DNA from 4 places in the Bacillus basilensis genome. Region 1 is predicted to be linked to each of the others. Evidence: riboswitches for the same ligand, from Rfam matches in the RefSeq annotation. Region 1 holds a riboswitch; each other region holds the start of a gene.

Region 1 (4,820 bases):
AACTGATTCAAAGGGAATATTTGAATCAGTTCTTTTTTTTATTTCTTTGAAATACCTCATACATATTATTCATGATCGTATCATATAAAACAGCAAGTTTATCCCACACCCACCGATTACTATCGACTTCTTTTTCACCACAGTCGATAATATCGGTGTGATCGGTAATTTTATACGCTTTTTTAACGATAATAGGAGCAATCTTCGGTATGCGTGGGATTTCTTTTAAGATATCTGCAAAGTTTCCAATGTAGACGTGACCAATGATTTCGATTGTTAATGATTTATCCGATATATTTAGCACAGTATAAAATTGATTTGTATGTTGTTGTTTTAAATATTGGGCTAACTTAAATGGAGCATGCTTCTTTTTTAATACCCGGCGAAGGCTCTCTGTATTTTCAATATGAAGCGACTTTTCGCGAATGAGGACACGAATATCTTCTCCCATAAAAGACATTGTTTTGTACATAGATGATTCTCCTTAAAAACTTACATATGCTTGCTTTATGCATATGTAAGTCTAGCATGGTTTGTTCTTTATGTGTGCTTACAGTTTTGTAAGGTGAGGTAGTAAAGCAGTGCAAAAGTTATTTGTATAAAGTGACGATACTGTGACAAACATGTTGGTATATATATTACGATGTCGTCTTAAGTGTAAAAAGTAGGGTGTTCTCGGTATAATAACAAGTGGAGATAAAAGAAACTATAATGAGTAGTAGCTGTAGATAAAAGGAGAATTCGAGATGAAGAAGGTTTTGGGTATTGCTGTAATGGGAAGTATGATCCTTCTAGCAGGATGTAATGGAAGTAAAGATACGAAAGAACCGAAAGAAAAGGTAGAGCAGTCTACTGAGCAAACGGAAGAGATGAAAGAATACCGTGCAGTACATGAAAAATATGATTTGAAAATGAATAAAGAAATTAATAAAGCACTGCAGTTATTTGAAGTTGCAAAAGAAAAGGGCGGTAAGGAAATAACAAATGCTGCATATAAAGAAGATGTGCAGAAGGTAACAACGAACATGTTAGAAGGTATTGATCATATACGTAAAGAAATTCGTGTTCCGAAGTCGAAAGAGCAAGAACATGAGGTATATATTGGTTTCTTGAATGAATCGGAACAAGCGATGAAAAAATTACAGAAGCTGGCTAAAGAAGAAGATTCATCGTTGATTCGTGATATAGAAATTAACTTTGCAACAGCATCGACATACTATAAACGTTTCCAAGCAGAAACGAAAAAATAACCTTGCCTGTGCAAGGTTATTTTTTCTTCTTACCATCGCCGTCTTCATCTTCAGATACTAATACCTTCTGCTCTTCGTGAAATTCGGAAATTGTTTGTCCGGTAATATTATCGAAGGGGGTATAAAAAGAAGTGATATGTTTCTTTTTAATAAAGAGTTTATAGAAGCCGATGATGACAAGTATAACGATTGTTAATGGTAATCCTATAGTAGCAAGCAGTAAGGGATCCATCATATAACTCCTTTCATATGATTTCTTTTTAGTATAAGCGAAAAATTGTAATTTAGATAAATGACGCTATCGAAAACTGATTTTTCTAAATATATCCAATCTAATTGACTTTTCATTTTTTCAGAATTATAATTCAAAATATACAATTTGAACCAAATAATAATATAGCAATTTACTTATCCAGAGAGGTAGAGGGACTGGCCCTATGACACCTCAGCAGCGGGTTCTGTAAGATGAACACCGTGCTAATTCCAGCAAGCAAGTCTTGAAAGATAAGTGATGGGCCTTTGTTTATTAAGCCTTGATCTTATTTTTTTTAAGATCAAGGCTTTTTGTATTCTAAAAAGGAAAAAGGGAGTAATGGGAAAAATACGTTAATAAAACAAAGTAAATTCATGTGTTTAGGAGGTTATTGGAGTGTATTTTGTTAAAAAACTATCAGTTATGGTGTTTACACTATGGATCATTACAACAGTAACATTTTTGATTATGCACATTATTCCAGGCGATCCATTTTCATCAGATGCAAAGATCTTTCCAGCGGAAGTTGTGCAGAATATGAGAGCGAAGTACCACCTTGATGAACCGTTATGGAATCAATATGTTGCGTATCTAGAAGGTGTAGTTCATTTTGATTTTGGTGAATCCGTTCAATCGACGGGGCAAGGTGTATCAGAAATTATAACGACAGGATTTGGTCCATCAGCAATTATCGGTTTACAAGCACTTATTATTTCACTATTAGTCGGAATTGCTGCAGGTACATTTGCTGCTCTCTATCACGGGAGAGTAATTGATTATAGTGTGAGTTTACTTGCGATTCTCGGTATTTCTATTCCAAGTTTTATTTTAGCACCGCTATTCATACAAGTATTCGCTATTCAATTTGAGCTCTTACCAGTAGCCTCTTGGGGAACATTTGAACATACGGTATTACCATCTTTCGCATTGGCGCTAGGTCCAATCGCAGTGATTACAAGATTTGTTCGTTCTAATATGATTGAAGTTTTGCAGAGTGATTATATTAAATTAGCAAGAGCGAAAGGTATACCAATTAAGAAGATTATTATAAGGCATGCCCTTCGAAATGCAATTGTTCCAGTACTAACGTTTGTTGGACCGTTAATGGCTGGGCTTTTAACAGGAACTTTCATTATTGAAAAAATCTTTGCAATTCCCGGTCTCGGAAAATATTTTGTAGATAGTATTTTTAACCGGGATTATCCAGTAATTATGGGGACAACAATTTTCTATAGTGCATTATTAATTTCTTGTATTTTCATTACAGATATTATTCATCGTATTGTTGATCCGCGTATTCGTTCTATTACGTAAGGAGGGAGGATATTTAAATGGGTGGTTATGAAATCAATAAACAATTATTAACGAATGAAGAGAAAAAAGAATTAACAATAAATAAAGATCAGCAAACGATTAGCAGAAAAAAAGAAGTGTTTCGTAAGTTTGTATCAAACCCAATCGCAGTTCTAGGAACGGTGACATTGTTACTCATTATTATTTTCTCTCTTATCGGTGAAAGTTTAACCACTTTCACTGCGAGTGAACAAGTAAAAGAGGCGACAAATTTACCTCCTAGTAGTGAGCATTGGTTTGGAACAGATGATTTAGGTAGAGATATATGGGCGCGTACTTGGGCTGGTGGGAAGATTTCATTAGTAGTTGGATTAGTAGCAGCTGTTCTTGATATAGGACTTGGTGTACTGATTGGGGGATTTAGTGGATATGTGAGAGGGCGTAATCGCCTTGGAACGTTAATTGATGAGTGGATTGTGCGGGGGATTGAAATATTATACGGTATCCCATATTTATTAATTGTTATTTTATTACTAATTATTATGAAACCAGGACTTTTTACAATTATTATTGCTCTTGCATTAACAGGATGGATTGGTATGGCACGTCTCGTTAGAGCGCAAGTCTTATCTTTAAAGCAAAGGGAATTTGTTATTGCAGCAGAGCGATTAGGTACATCGCATATGAAGATTATATATGGACATATCATTCCGAATTTAACAGGCATTATTATCGTAAATTTATCATTTACAATTCCAGCAGCTATTTTCTCAGAATCATTTTTAAGCTTCATCGGACTCGGGGTACAATCACCGGCAGCAAGCTGGGGGACGATGACGAATGATGCGCTCGGGACATTATTGAGCGGGGAATGGTGGCAACTCTTCTTCCCATCGCTGATGATTGCGCTCATTATGTTTGCATTTAATGCAATTGGTGATGGTTTGCAAGATGCAATTGATCCAAAAATCGTAAAAAGGAATCGAAAGGAGAAAAAACATGGGACAGCTCTTATCTTTAGAAAACGTAACGTTAGCCGTTGAAAAAGAGAATAGTAAGCAAGCAATTGTGAAGCATGTTTCCTTTTCTATTAACGAAGGCGAAATCGTTGCACTTGTAGGAGAAAGTGGTTCAGGAAAAAGTGTTACAGCACAATCCATTATCGGACTAAATCAAGAGTCTATTCACATTGATGATGGAAGCATCTCTTTCCAGTCTCAAGGATTAACGAATTTACAAGAATCAGAATGGAATCAAATTCGAGGGAAAGATATTTCGTTTATCTTTCAAGACCCGTTGTCCTCTTTAAACCCGACGATGAAAGTTGGAAAACAAATTACAGAAGTAATTTTGCAGCATGAGAAAAAGTCGAAAAGAGAAGCAAAAGAAATTGCGATTAATTTGTTAAATGATTTAGGGATACATGAAGCAGAGAAACGCTTTGAACAGTACCCACATCAATTAAGCGGAGGTATGAGGCAGCGTATTTGTTTAGCAATTGCGTTTGCGTGTCATCCAAAACTTGTTATTGCAGATGAACCTACAACGGCATTAGATGTAACGATTCAGAAACAAATTATGGGGTTATTAAAAGAGCGGAAAGAAAAACAAAATACGAGTATTTTGTTGATTACACATGATTTGGCACTTGTACGTGAAGTAGCTGACCGAGTAGTTGTCATGTACGGAGGACGTGTTGTTGAAAAAGGAACGATAGAGGAAGTAATAGGTTCTCCTAAACATCCGTATACGAAAAATTTATTACAAGCAATTCCGAATATGGATGATTCCGAAAAGGTATTACGTGCAATAGAAGGAACGACACCTTCTATTGAAACACTAAATAGCTTTGGTTGTCCTTTTGTAAATCGTTGCCCAGTAGCAATAAAAGAATGCATTCATCGTTTCCCAGAAAGAACAACATATTCTGGGGAGCATAGTTCTCATTGTTGGCAACATGTTCTAGAGCATAACGAAGCGAAATCAAAAGAGAAGGTGAATGCTTCATGACGACAGATTTAATT
Region 2 (4,820 bases), on a different contig from region 1:
ACCACCAACAATATGTACACCATATTGTTTCGACCATTCTATCAACTTTTCTTTCGTTTCCAATCCATCCCTATCTGCAATTTCAGAAAGTCTCATTAAATCATAACCTGTTGTCCATAGTTCTGGTAAGACGATAACATCTGGTCTTTCCTTCATTGCTTCGCTTATTTTATTTTTAGCATTCTCAATATTTTTTTCTACATCTCCAAAGACAATATCCATTTGAATACATGCGACTTTCATTTTTTCAGCCCCATTCTCATTTTTTTCTTTACAAAATACTGGAAAGATTATATCATTTGTCACTAGAATTGTAACAACTTTCAAAAGAGGTGGAAAGTATGAAATTATTTCAACCTTCTGAGATAGTAACATCATTGCCAACACAATTTTTTGCTTCACTTGTTGCAAAAGTTAATAAAGTCGTTGCAGCTGGTCACGATGTTATTAATCTAGGTCAAGGTAATCCAGATCAACCAACGCCGCAGCATATCGTAAAAGCTTTACAAGATGCTGCAGAAAAGACCATTCATCATAAATATCCGCCATTTCGCGGACATGAAAGTTTAAAAGAAGCCGTGGCAACATTCTATCAACGTGAATATGATGTAGTAGTAAATCCAAAAACTGAAGTTGCTATTTTGTTTGGTGGAAAGGCTGGATTAGTAGAATTACCAGTTTGTTTTACAAACCCTGGTGATTCTATTCTCGTTCCCGATCCAGGCTATCCAGATTATTTATCAGGAGTTGCTTTAGCAAAAGCACAATTTAAAACAATGCCGCTTATTGCAGAAAATAATTTTTTACCAGATTATACGAAAATTGATGACTCTATTGCCGAGCGTGCAAAATTAATGTTTTTAAACTATCCAAATAATCCTACAGGTGCTACTGCATCAAAAGATTTTTTTGATGAAACTATTCATTTTGCTAATAAACACAATATATTAGTTGTTCATGATTTTGCTTACGGTGCTATTGGGTTCGATGGTCAAAAGCCTGTTAGTTTCTTACAAGCAGACGGTGCTAAAGATACAGGAATCGAAATTTACACATTATCGAAAACTTTCAATATGGCTGGCTGGCGCATCGCTTTTGCTGTAGGGAATGAAAGTGTGATCGAAACAATTAACTTATTACAAGATCATATGTATGTTAGTATTTTTGGTGCAGTTCAAGATGCTGCCCGCGAAGCACTATTAAGTTCACAGTCTTGCGTAATAGACCTTGTAAATAGTTATGAATCTCGAAGAAACGCTCTTATTTCAGCTTGTCACTCAATTGGTTGGAATGTAAACATTCCAACAGGATCATTCTTTGCATGGCTTCCTGTACCAAAAGGTTATACATCTGAGCAATTTTCTGATATTTTACTAGACAAAGCACACGTTGCGGTTGCTCCTGGTGTTGGATTTGGTGAACATGGCGAAGGGTACGTCCGTGTTGGTCTCTTGCATACAGAAGATAGATTACGAGAAGCCATTAATCGAATTGATAAATTAAATTTTTTCAAAAAATAATTGACAACGCGAATAATATCTGACAAAATTCAGTTATCTTAAAAATTTAAACATTTCTAAATACTTCTTATCAAGAGCAGGTGGAGGGACGAGCCCGACGAAACCCGGCAACCGATCTACATAATTGTAGACACGGTGCTAATTCTCGCAGCATTACGCTGACAGATAAGGAGCTGGTTGTAAAAAAACCTCTCCTTAGCTGAGAGGTTTTTTTATTTAACTAGGAGGTTTTAACAATGAGCGGAATAATAGCGACGTATTTAATCCATGATGATTCACATAACTTAGAAAAAAAGGCCGAGCAAATTGCACTCGGATTAACAATTGGCTCTTGGACCCATTTACCAAATTTATTACAAGAACAATTAAAACAGCATAAAGGCAATGTCATTCATGTTGAGGAATTAGCTGAACAAGAACATACCAATTCGTATTTACGAAAAAAAGTAAAACGCGGGATTATTAAAATCGAATATCCGTTATTAAACTTCAGTCCAGATTTACCAGCGATTTTAACGACTACCTTTGGAAAGCTATCACTTGATGGCGAAGTAAAATTAATTGATTTAACTTTTTCAGATGAGTTAAAAGAGCATTTTCCTGGTCCAAAATTCGGGATAGATGGTATTCGAAACCTTTTACAAGTACATGAGCGTCCCCTTTTAATGAGTATTTTTAAAGGAATGATTGGACGAAATATTGGGTATTTAAAAACGCAATTACGCGATCAAGCAATTGGTGGTGTAGATATAGTAAAAGATGATGAAATATTATTTGAAAATGCATTAACACCTCTTACGAAACGCATTGTATCGGGAAAAGAAGTTTTACAATCCGTATATGAAACATACGGACATAAAACGTTATATGCCGTAAATTTAACAGGACGAACTTTTGATTTAAAAGAAAATGCGAAACGTGCAGTGCAAGCTGGAGCTGATATTCTATTATTTAACGTATTTGCTTACGGACTAGATGTACTACAATCACTTGCAGAAGATGATGAAATCCCAGTTCCTATTATGGCACATCCTGCTGTAAGTGGTGCTTATTCAGCATCCAAGTTATATGGAGTTTCATCTCCATTATTACTCGGAAAGCTACTACGTTATGCTGGGGCTGACTTTTCATTATTCCCATCTCCATACGGAAGTGTTGCGCTAGAAAAAGAGGAGGCTCTTGCTATCTCAAAATATTTAACTAAAGACGATGCATTTTTCAAGAAGAGCTTTTCTGTTCCGTCTGCTGGTATTCATCCTGGTTTCGTTCCCTTTATTCTACGAGATTTCGGTAAAGATGTTGTTATTAATGCTGGTGGCGGAATACACGGACATCCAAATGGGGCGCAAGGCGGCGGTAAAGCTTTCCGTGCTGCAATTGATGCTACTTTGCAAAATAAACCACTCCATGAAGTAGATGACATAAACTTGCATAGTGCACTACAAATATGGGGAAATCCCTCTCATGAGGTGAAATTATGAGTATTCAAGTATTTTGTGATTTTGATGGCACGATTACAAATAATGATAACATTATGTCCATTATGGAAAAATTCGCACCACCAGAAGCCGAAGAAGTAAAGAATAGAATTTTATCACAAGAGCTATCTATTCAAGAAGGTGTTTCTCAATTATTTCAATTAATACCTACTAATCTGCACGATGAGATTATTCAATTTTTAATAGAGACTGCTGAAATTCGTAATGGTTTTCATGAATTTATACAATTTGTAAATGAAAATGACATTTCTTTTTACGTTATATCAGGTGGAATGGATTTCTTCGTCTATCCACTCTTACAAGGACTCATTCCTAAAGAGCAAATTTACTGTAATGAAACTGACTTTTCAAGTGAATACATTACCGTTAAATGGCCTCATCCTTGTGATCATCATTGTCAAAATCATTGCGGATTATGCAAATCATCTTTAATCCGTAAATTAAGTGATACGAATGACTTCCATATTGTGATTGGAGATTCAATTACTGATTTACAAGCTGCAAAACAAGCAGATAAAGTATTTGCCCGTGACTTCCTTATTACAAAATGTGAAGAGAATCATATTGCTTATACACCTTTTGAAACATTTCATGATGTTCAATTTGCATTAAAACATTTGTTGGAGGTGAAATTATGAAACAACTGTTTCGTCAATGGTTTGACTTAAGCGAGATAAAAAAAGAATTAACAACACGAAATTGGTTTCCAGCAACGAGTGGTAATATTTCTATAAAGGTTAGTCATGAGCCACTTACTTTTCTTATTACAGCAAGTGGTAAAGATAAAACAAAAACGACTCCAGATGATTTTCTCCTAGTAGATCATCTAGGGGTTCCCGTATTAGAGACTGAATTACGCCCTTCAGCAGAAACAATCTTGCATACGCATATTTATAACAATACGAATGCTGGATGCGTACTTCATGTTCATACAACTGATAATAATGTCATCACAAACTTATATAGTGATACCGTCACCCTTCAAAATCAAGAAATTATTAAAGCTCTCGATATTTGGGAAGAAGGTGCAACAATCCACATTCCTATTATTGAAAACCATGCCCACATCCCAACGCTTGGAGAAACCTTCCGAAAGCATATACAAGGAGATTCGGGAGCAGTATTAATCCGTAACCATGGTATTACCGTATGGGGCCGAGATAGCTTTGATGCAAAGAAAAGATTAGAGGCTTATGAGTTTTTATTCCAATTTCATATAAAACTATTATCAATTCAAGGAGGCGTTTCTAATGGCGCAAATTCGTATTCATGAAGTAAATACTCGCATTGAAAATGAAGTGGAAGTATCTAAATTTTTACAAGAGGAAGGTGTTTTATATGAGAAATGGAATATTTCTAAACTTCCTCCTCATTTAAATGAAAATTATTCGTTAACAGATGAAAACAAAGCTGAAATATTAGCTGTGTTTTCAAAAGAAATCGCTGATGTTTCAGCACGTCGAGGTTATAAAGCACATGATGTAATTTCACTTTCAAATAGCACACCTAACCTTGACGAATTATTAATTAATTTTCAAAAAGAACACCATCATACTGATGATGAAGTTCGCTTTATTGTTAGCGGGCATGGCATCTTTGCTATTGAAGGCAAAGATGGGAAATTCTTTGACGTTGAACTTGAGCCAGGTGATCTCATATCTGTTCCTGAAAATGCAAGACATTATTTCACCTTGCAAGATGATCGTCAAGTTGTAGCTATTCGTATTTTTGTTACAGCTGAAGGCTGGGTTCCAATCTATTAAGGTAGTTAGTTGAATAAAAGGACTTGGATCCCCTTTTC
Region 3 (4,820 bases), on a different contig from region 1:
TTCTTCTTCATTTACTAAATCACGCCTTTTCTTCTCTTCATTAAAAACAAGGACTGGATCAAATTGTTCTTTGTATAAATCAAGTACAGTAACTGAATGATTTGTTTCCTGTAGTCCTTTTTGTACATGATCTAAAATCGCCTTGTTAAAACTTGAAGGACTAGGATGAGCGTATACAATTAGTACATTCACTGCCAAACAACTCCCTCTATAAGTTAAAGTTTCCCCTTCTTTAACATCTTCTCTACAATTTGCACGTTTTTCGAACTTTGCAACAAACGATTTAATACTGTGATTAACTCTTCCTTTTCTAAATCTTTCAGTTTCTCTTTCACCTTACTCTCACCAGCATCTTGAATATCATAAACAACTGCCGCCATATGCTTGCAAAGATTCTCATACGGACACTCGCAGCTACTTTCTGTAAAATCTTCAAGATCAATAATCACTTCATAGTTTCCTGCATTTCCAGTAACGAAAGCAAATACTTTTTTGTCTTGTATTTCAACATCTTCTACATGTCCTTCTTCATAATATTCATAACCTTTATCCATAATGTATTTAGGAATCCATTTCGTTATATCATTTAATAAGTAAGCGTACATAATAGCACCTCTTCCTTTAATTCCCTTTTGACTTCCACAACCCCTGCATGTTATTCTAATAACTGTCAAATAGCAAGTCTATGTGACAAAACGACTGACACCTATTCGGCGGAGGTGTCTCTTTTCATTTGCAGCCGATATGAAGTGCCTCTTTCAGGCACATTCAATCTTTGACACTACACACTCAACACCATTCCCTGTATCAGGCTGCTTAAGCAGTCTTTTACTCTACATACTTCAAAAAAAAGAGAGCTTAGCTCCCTTTTCTCGCCTTATAAAATACCCCTTTTTCAGTATAGAGATATTCATCAGCTAATGTAATTTTCCCATCCAGTTTCAGTTCATCTAATAGCCTTGATAAATAAAATTGATGTAACATCTTTTTCGTGAATTTTCCTTCATGATGCGAAACGATATGTTCTTGAATATCTAACAATGATATTGGCTTATCTTGCTCTATCATATATTCATAAACTGTACTACGCAGTTTTACGTATTTTTCGAGTGTCACAGTAATGCGCAACCCCTTTCTTCTTAATATAAATTTTCGTAATCGGTTTTTTTGCAACAAAAAAACCTCTCCGATAAGAAGAAGTTACGTATATATCTTCGTCTTATCTCCCAGAACAAATATGTTCTGCTGGAATTAGCACCTGCATCGCGGTTGCTGGGTTTCATCGGGCCAGTCCCTCCACCTCTCTGGATAAGAAAATATTCACTTAAAACCTACTATACGTAATTTCACTTTAATTGTCAAACAAATATAACAAATTATATTTTTTTCCTTACTGTTCATACTATATATATATGAGTATTCAAGGAGGAGTATGAAATGCATCAAAATGCTCGCGGATATGTACAAGATTCTTTTCAATCGTTACAAGAAGCAAAACATTGTTTAGAAGAAGCACTACAGACTGTTGAAAAAGATTTTAATCGTGCTCGTATTGAGCAATCCCTTTATGCGATCGAACAAGCTATTCAACGCTGCGATTACACCGTTCACATTTTAGAACAAGATTGAAAAAACTTCCCATCAATTGATGGGAAGTTTTTTCAAATGGCATACTTCATAATTATTGCCGTTATGATTAAAAAATATACAGAATTAACAATTTCTAAAATCCCTACTTTTATAATTGAAATTTTTTTGCCATACAATATAATTGCTCGAATGACACTTGGTATAAAAATAAGAGAACACCACGGATTGATAGCAAATACGATGATCGTTAACACGATATGATAACCCCAAGATATAAAACGATACTTCGGATTATTTTTCTCACGAATCATCGTTTTCACATAAAACGTACTTCCTAAAAAATATAAAAATGAAATAAGCGCAATAAATACTGCTGTTTTATCTAGAAGCTTCATTGAAAAATAATAACTAACTAAACCACCTATACAGAAAACAATAATTGCACTAATGTCATTTAGTAATGCTCTTTCATTCTTTTGACGAGCGTAATACATATTTACTATAAATAAGGGAATCATTACCACTACGAATAAAAGAATGCGCCATTCATATAATAGAGAAATCATCCCAAATACGAAAGCGATGATAAAATATACAATTGAAGCATGTAAATACTCTTTTTTTCGTTTTTGTTTTATGTACATAAGAAATGGATACGTAGCTAAATAGATAAAGAACCAAGCTAAAAACAATGGGATATGATACATAGTAGGTTTCCCAAGAATAACACTTAATAGAAATGGTATAACAAGCATGGCCCATGCACCATGTTGCTTCGGAATAACTAACTTCATTAACTATACACCTCCCTTTTGAAAATAGTTCTCACCTATTATTATACAAATAATTTTATATAATAGCCGACGTATATTGAATCGATTTTTTGACAAATAAAAAATGCTCCTTACAATATGTAAGAAGCATGAAAGAGGCAAACGAATATGTAAGTCGCGACCCTACCTTATATGAGTATGCTTTTCTATGCCATGTTATGCTTATCTAATATGCCGTATTTCCTTTTAAATCTTGTAAGAATCGTAATCCAAGAAGTACTAAATAATAGTAAGAACATAACATTCGAAATCGCATGGCTCAAATCGAAATAAAAACTTGCTATATAATATGAAATGACAGCTTCCCACGTTGCTTCACGTATAAAACCAAGAAGCCCCCAGAAATTCATGATCCAGCCAAATAAAAAGCCCACGAAGAACCCATATAATAGTCTCCCCCATAACTTTTTCATTAAAAATGTATTGCGAAGTAAGCCTGCTATAAAACCAATCATACCCCATGAAAACATTTGCCACGGTGTCCACGGACCTTGTCCTAAAAAAATGTTAGATACGATGGCCGCTGTTGCCCCGATCATAAATCCAGTCTCGCTTCCAAACACAATTGCAGAAACGATAATTACAAAAGAAGTCGGTTGTACACTCGGTAAAATAGAAAATGGTACGCGGCTAACTGCTGCAATTGCCGCTAATACGGCAACGAGAACAATTTCACGTGAAACAAATGCCTTCCTTTCAAAACGGATATAGAAAGGTAACATAATAACAACTAATAAAAACAAACTACTTAACAGGTAATAACCGTCCATGATAAGTGTAGTAAAGAGTAATGTGCCTATTATTACTGCAAAAATACATATTATGAATGCAACATATCGTTTGGACACGCTTCGTACACATCCTCCCACGTTAATGCATATGGCAATTCTTTACGAATGAATCGGTTAATAGATGTTGTATAAAAGAAGTTACCACTAAAAAATTCTTTCGGTGCATCATTCATAATAACTGCTCCGTCAAATAACATCATACATTGATCCACGTATTTCGCTGCAAACTCAATATCATGCGTTGCCATTACAATTGTTGTCCCTTCTTTTTGCAACTTTCTAAATAGCTCTCCTACTCTTTCTTTCTTCCATGGATCTAGTCCTTTTGTCGGTTCGTCCAGTAATAATAACGCCGGCTTTGATAATAACGTTGTACATAATGCAAGTAGTTGTTGCTCTCCTCCGCTACAATCATGCGGATGGCGTTCTTTAAGCGAGTACAACCAAAACTGTTTTAGCGTATCTTCTGCAATTTCTTTTCCTTGTTCTCCGTATAATTCACGTGCACGTTCATACACCTCATCCCACACTGTATCAAATGTAAAATGATAATACGGATGCTGCGATACATACCCGATCCTTTTAAATCGTTCTTTCGAATCAATTTTATGTATCACTTTCCCATTCCACTTTACTTTCCCTCTTCTCGCTTTTTGTAATCCAGCTAAAATCGTTAACAGTGTAGACTTACCCGTACCATTTTTCCCAACAAGAGCCACCCATTTCCCTTTTTCAATCGAAACTGTTAAATCTCGTAAAATAAGCGTACTGTTTTTTTCATATTGAAAAGAAATATGCTCTGCATGTAAAATGACTTCTTGCTTTTCACTTTGTGCTACTGGCTCGTTTACATATGACATCACTGAAAAATCATTCATCTTCATTTGTGCTTCTCGCACTGTAAACGGAATATCTTTCGCATTCCACTCTAAAAACAATCTTGGAATTTGCGGAATAAACGGACGAAACTTTTCAACTTCCCACATATTCGCTATAACCATTTTAGGACTACCATCATACACGATTCGGCCGTTATTCATACAAATAACGCGCGTTGCGAGCGGAATTACTTCATCTAAACGATGTTCACTTAAAACGATCGTAATGCCAAGTTCTTCATTAATACGTTTTAACAATCCTAAAAACTCTTTCGCAGCAATTGGATCTAACTGCGCTGTTGGTTCATCTAGTAATAATAATTTCGGCTGCATAACTAATACTGCCGCTAAATTGACAAGTTGCTTCTGCCCACCAGATAACGTATGAACAGATTGATGCAATAAATCTTGAAACCCTAAGAAACTAATAAGTTCAGCTATTCTCTTTTGAATAATATGAGATGGTAACCCGATATTTTCTAAAGAAAATGCTAATTCTTGAATTACTGTATCCATTACGAGCTGGTTTTCTGGATTTTGAAATACCATGCCAATTTCTTGGGCAGATAACAAATCCGGTACATTTTCTAATAAAGTACCATCATAATATGTATCTCCAGTACGCTTACCGATTGGAAGTAATTCCTTTTTAAAATGTTTTAATAAAGTCGTCTTCCCAGAACCAGAACCGCCAGCAAGTGTAATAAACTCTCCTTTTTGAATAGAAA
Region 4 (4,820 bases), on a different contig from region 1:
CACTATCTTTCGATGGAAATCCCCAAGCACGGCTCCCGGATTCCACCGCAAATAAAATTTTTACATCATTCTCTTTTTCAATTCTTTCTAACTCTGTCCTAATTTTCTCTCTCATTTCATACCCTCTCCATTTTTTGATTATTTCCTTGGAAATTCGACAAATATACTACTAAGTTTACTACATACTAAAATAGCTGTCAGAAAATTCCCGACAGCCTGTCAAAATTCCTCATTTTTTTATTTGTTCTTTTCTGTTACACTAACCGCAATTCGTTCAAACTCTTTTTGAATCTCCTCTTTATATGCGTCTACTTTTGAAAAATCCATAGCAGCAATATAAATTCGTTCTAATTTATCACGAACCGATTTTGCTTTCGCTAAGAAAGACATTGCCTCATTCATTTTTGCTTTATATTGAATCGACACGTCTCGAATTTCTGCCGCATACTTCTCATCTGTCCCTGGTGTCACAATCAGGGCATACATATCTATAATCTCATCACCTTCGCGACTTGGAAAATATTCATGTGGTGCGGTGCTATCAAAAATTGCAAACCCTAATTCTCTTACGATAACCATATCAAGACTATTTGGATCAAATCCACAATGATATACTTCAACTTCAAATCCTTTTTCTTCTGCCGCTTTAGCTAATTTTTTGAGCATTGTTGATTTCCCAGAGCCTGGGCGCCCTTTTATAAAATAACGATGTGGTAATCCTTCTGTTAAATTAGGAACAAAATCAACTGCTCCTTTCGGTGTAGCTGCTCCTAAAAAGCGATGTTTCACAAGAGATTGTTTCCCGCCTTTATCTGTAAACAATTTCTGAATCAGCTGATCTGTTAGTTCATTTGCTTTATTAAAATCAATATTATTAATATATATTTTCTCCCACTCATCATGTATAACTAATGCCTCGTTAAAACAAGCGTACGCTGTTTGAAAAGCTTTGCTTGCTTCTGAAACAAATCGTTCAATTTCCACCTTTTGCTTTCTTAATTTATCTGAGTCCCAAGCAACCCCTAAATTGATATATTCCTCGACGACTCCTGGCATTTTCGGCTCAATCACATGCGGTGATGTTCCATCAACAATTCCTACTTTTAACTTCGGGATAATTACACCGTCAACCGATTTGTTATCAGAAGAACAGTGTAAAAATTCAATACCATATCCTTTTTCAACCCATTCACGACCTATTGCCTTAATTAAAGAAGATTTCCCCGTTCCAGGGCCACCCTTTAAAATAAATAACCTGTTTAGCCCTTTTAAATTCTCTTCGTATAAATTATGAAATCCTCTAGCTGTATTTCCACCAGCATAATAATTCAATACATTTCCTGTCACTGCACTCACTCCTTCGCAGCATTCTATTTACATAAGCTATAATATGCGAGCAACTTTATTTGGGTGAATACCTATTTTGCATTGCAGAAAAAAAGGAAATGAATTACAATTTTATTATCATGAAAATTCCGAATTTTAAATTGAATATACCTTTATCAAGAGAGGCAGAGGGACCGGCCCTTTGAAGCCCAGCAACCTCAGTTTATACAAACTGAATAGGTGCTAATTCCTGCAAAATGCATTGCATTTTGGAAGATAAGACTCAACTAGTATGTAAAGCTCATCTTTCTTGATTATGAAGGATGGGTTTTTTATATTTTAAAACGTATATTGGAGGTATTTAAAGTGAGAGTAATTGACCTATCACAAACATTTGAAAACAATATGTCTCAATTCCCTGGAACACCAAAAATCAATCTAGAAGCCATTACAAGCGTTGAAGAGACAGGCTATCAAGTTACAGATTTTCATTCTGTCGTTCATGTTGGTACGCATTGTGATGCTCCTGCGCATTTCATTTCAGGCGCAACGACCATCGATCAATTACCCCTTGATCAATTTGTAGGCGAAGCCGTTCTTATCGATGTAACCCATATTCAAGAGAGAAAGTTACGTAAGGAAGTACTGGATGATGTTGATATACAAGAAGGCGATATTGTTATTTTCCATTCCAATCTATCTACTAAATGGAATACAGATGCGTATGAGAAAGAAGCTTTTTATCTTTCTGAAGAATTAGCTGAAGAACTAGTTCAATTAAAAATAAAATCTGTCGGTTTAGATTTCATTTCTCCTGATGAGGTAACGACAGAAACATCACCGATTCATCATATACTACTTGGGAATAATATTTATTTAATTGAAAACTTAACAAACTTAGATGCCATTAACACGGAACGTTTCTTTTTCTCTGCTGCACCTTTAAAAATTAAAGATAGTGACGGTGCTTTTGCAAGAGCATTCGCTGTTATTTTTTAAACAAATTATACAAAAAAGCAAAGGTCATCATTGACCTTTGCTTCTATATTTTTTATTTAAATTAAGAAAGAATTGCTCGACACGAGGACGTACCCAAGCTAAATAATCTTTCTCTTTCTTCTTTGTACAAGCTATTTCTTCCCCATCTACCATATCGACAAGCTCTAGCTCTAACAGTTGCCTCGTAAATGCTAACATATTTATTTCTTCGGCTGGATACTCTTCTTTCAATTTCTCCTCAATTTCCCCCAATAAAAAACCGTCACGCATCATTGCCAATGCATCAATCCAAAGTGGCGGCATTTCATATTTTTCTCCTGTAATTGTATCTTTTACAATATAATTCTTTTGCTCTTTTCGAAATTGAATCGTGTGCAAGCATACAGTCGAATTTAATGTTAATTCCATCATACCACCCCTTTCATCATATCTGCATAGAAAAAAGGATGCGCGTGCACCCCTTACTACCGTAACCGTTACATGAATAACAAATCTCATGTCGATATTTTCCTCCATTATAAACGAAGTATTTTATAAAAAAAACCCTTCTTGAAACATTTTATAAAATGTTTATATTTACACAACAAGAACACTTTTCTGAAAAATATTTTCTTCTAGCACATTATACTATCGGTAAAAAAATCTCCACTTTCGTTCCTATCCCCACGCTACTTTGAATCGCAGTACTTCCTTGATGTTCCTTAATAATTTTATATGTGATCATCAACCCAATTCGTCCCGTACCATTCTCCTTTGTTGTGTAAATAGCTTTTCCAACCTTCTCTATACCAAAACCTTGATCTTCAACAGAAATACACAAATGCCTTTCAGTTTTTTGATATGCACGAATATGAATATCTCCACCTGCTGGCATTGATTCTATTCCATTTTTAATAACACTTGTTTTAATTGTTTATCATCACCATTTATAACAGGTAGATTTCCATCTACTCGCATATGAAATTTCACTCTATATCGTGCTGCATAACTTTCCATTAGCTGTACAACATATAAAAGGATTTCCCGTATATTACGCCATTCATAATTCGTTGATTTCGATTTTCCTAATAACATCAATTCACTAACAAACCCGTTAATTCTTTCAAATACTTTTAAGGCTTCTTTTTCCTCATAGATAAAGCTTTTAAATTTATTTATATAAATACTCCTCATGTTCTATACAAACACTCTATATATTATCTCCTTAAATTATCAGTATGAAATTGCTTTCAGGGCAATACGAAAAGGAAGGGGATCCCCATCCCCTTCCTTTTCGCTATAACTTATATCCATCTTACCCGATCATGTAGCAACCCATTCGTAAAATCATTACTCCCCACTACAAAGTCCTTCATATATAAATTTAAATATTCTCCATACTTACTTTCTGTATTTAATAATAATTCCTCTACATAATAGGCACCTTGTTTAAAGTTATCAAAAAGTAAACTACACAAGCCAGCATAAATTCCGCACCCTACTTGGAAGTAAGTTGCATTCGTTTTATATTTACGAAAAACTTGGCTACTATTCATTACGTTATACATATATGTCTCGCTATTTTCATAAACGAGTAATACACCAACTAAATCCTCGCCAGCAATCTCTTCTTCTGCTGGATTAAATACTTTACGATTCCAGTTCCATAAATCTTCTACCTTATCTAAATTCTGCCTAATTACATTTGTTGTATACTCATTAATTCGGTAAAGAAACCCAACTTCCATATTGAAGTTTTTCCCTAAAATTAAAACTTCCTCATGTGGCATTAAGCAACCATAAAACTCTTTCTCTCCTAACTTTACTTTATACTCTGAAGCATATACATCTTCATAAAAATAAAGGGGACGATGATGACTCATATACATCGGATAACTCCATATCGCTTCATCTAGAAATCGCTCTACTGCCCATGAAGCATAAAGTGTATGAGGCTTTATTAGTGCTGTATCATTCAAAAATGACGTATCATGTTCTACTATATAACATGCTCTTGGCTTTTCATTTGGGCGTTCCTTCATAAGTTCAACAACCATCCACTGAACAACACCTGGATTCATACCCGAGCCTATAATTGCTTTTGTATTTGTAAACTTCCCTTTCTCCTTCTCAAACCTCGTATATCTTTCCGTAAGCTGAAAGCCGATTAAACTATCGTCCTGATCTACTGCCTCATTTTCCAAAGCTGAATTAATATAACAAATTCCAAGTTCATTACAACATTTTAATACTCTAATCGTATCTGCCCCTGAAACATCAATAACAACACTCGTACTACTTTCTTTTAAATGCTGTTTAAATGTCACGACATCTTGGAGGTCTATTTCATATAAAAACAATTGATTTTTCAAATTTGGAAACAACTCATCATAATAAGTCCTATCTTTTTGTTTTATATCAACTAAATGAAATGTAACATTCTTTATCGCCTCATAAATCGGGTCTTTTTCATTTACTATCGCTTGATTTAAAATTGCTAAAACTGCTTTTGCTGC

The links. Region 1 has a riboswitch for S-adenosylmethionine ahead of ACQVV1_RS15460 (ABC transporter permease). Riboswitches for the same ligand answer to the same signal wherever they lie in the genome.
Region 2: linked by a shared signal. The riboswitch ahead of mtnW (2,3-diketo-5-methylthiopentyl-1-phosphate enolase) and the one ahead of ACQVV1_RS15460 (ABC transporter permease) in region 1 are both predicted to bind S-adenosylmethionine.
Region 3: linked by a shared signal. The riboswitch ahead of ACQVV1_RS08495 (hypothetical protein) and the one ahead of ACQVV1_RS15460 (ABC transporter permease) in region 1 are both predicted to bind S-adenosylmethionine.
Region 4: linked by a shared signal. The riboswitch ahead of ACQVV1_RS25745 (cyclase family protein) and the one ahead of ACQVV1_RS15460 (ABC transporter permease) in region 1 are both predicted to bind S-adenosylmethionine.

What each region holds. Positions count from the first base shown of each region.
Region 1 is NZ_JBNTQO010000006.1:262,573-267,392, reverse strand. Features, by position in the region: gene ACQVV1_RS15475 (hypothetical protein) at 26-472, opposite strand; gene ACQVV1_RS15470 (hypothetical protein) at 747-1,250, shown strand; gene ACQVV1_RS15465 (DUF3951 domain-containing protein) at 1,267-1,482, opposite strand; SAM riboswitch class I at 1,656-1,761, shown strand; gene ACQVV1_RS15460 (ABC transporter permease) at 1,900-2,817, shown strand; gene ACQVV1_RS15455 (ABC transporter permease) at 2,835-3,839, shown strand; gene ACQVV1_RS15450 (ABC transporter ATP-binding protein) at 3,796-4,806, shown strand; gene ACQVV1_RS15445 (ABC transporter ATP-binding protein) at 4,803-4,820, shown strand, end outside.
Region 2 is NZ_JBNTQO010000002.1:275,569-280,388, reverse strand. Features, by position in the region: gene ACQVV1_RS04930 (carbon-nitrogen family hydrolase) at 1-327, opposite strand, end outside; gene ACQVV1_RS04925 (pyridoxal phosphate-dependent aminotransferase) at 342-1,520, shown strand; SAM riboswitch class I at 1,585-1,692, shown strand; gene mtnW (2,3-diketo-5-methylthiopentyl-1-phosphate enolase) at 1,757-3,001, shown strand; gene mtnX (2-hydroxy-3-keto-5-methylthiopentenyl-1-phosphate phosphatase) at 2,998-3,657, shown strand; gene ACQVV1_RS04910 (methylthioribulose 1-phosphate dehydratase) at 3,654-4,292, shown strand; gene ACQVV1_RS04905 (1,2-dihydroxy-3-keto-5-methylthiopentene dioxygenase) at 4,270-4,782, shown strand.
Region 3 is NZ_JBNTQO010000003.1:376,402-381,221, reverse strand. Features, by position in the region: gene ACQVV1_RS08505 (NAD(P)H-dependent oxidoreductase) at 1-192, opposite strand, end outside; gene ACQVV1_RS08500 (SWIM zinc finger family protein) at 216-605, opposite strand; gene ACQVV1_RS08495 (hypothetical protein) at 859-1,176, opposite strand; SAM riboswitch class I at 1,217-1,315, opposite strand; gene ACQVV1_RS08490 (hypothetical protein) at 1,438-1,629, shown strand; gene ACQVV1_RS08485 (YwiC-like family protein) at 1,662-2,384, opposite strand; gene ACQVV1_RS08480 (ECF transporter S component) at 2,570-3,271, opposite strand; gene ACQVV1_RS08475 (ABC transporter ATP-binding protein) at 3,244-4,820, opposite strand, start outside.
Region 4 is NZ_JBNTQO010000021.1:745-5,564, forward strand. Features, by position in the region: gene ACQVV1_RS25735 (nucleotidyltransferase domain-containing protein) at 1-115, opposite strand, end outside; gene ACQVV1_RS25740 (PRK06851 family protein) at 238-1,347, opposite strand; SAM riboswitch class I at 1,497-1,609, shown strand; gene ACQVV1_RS25745 (cyclase family protein) at 1,693-2,325, shown strand; gene ACQVV1_RS25750 (hypothetical protein) at 2,353-2,733, opposite strand; partial or broken gene ACQVV1_RS25755 (ATP-binding protein) at 2,948-3,441, opposite strand; gene ACQVV1_RS25760 (S-adenosylmethionine decarboxylase related protein) at 3,609-4,820, opposite strand, start outside.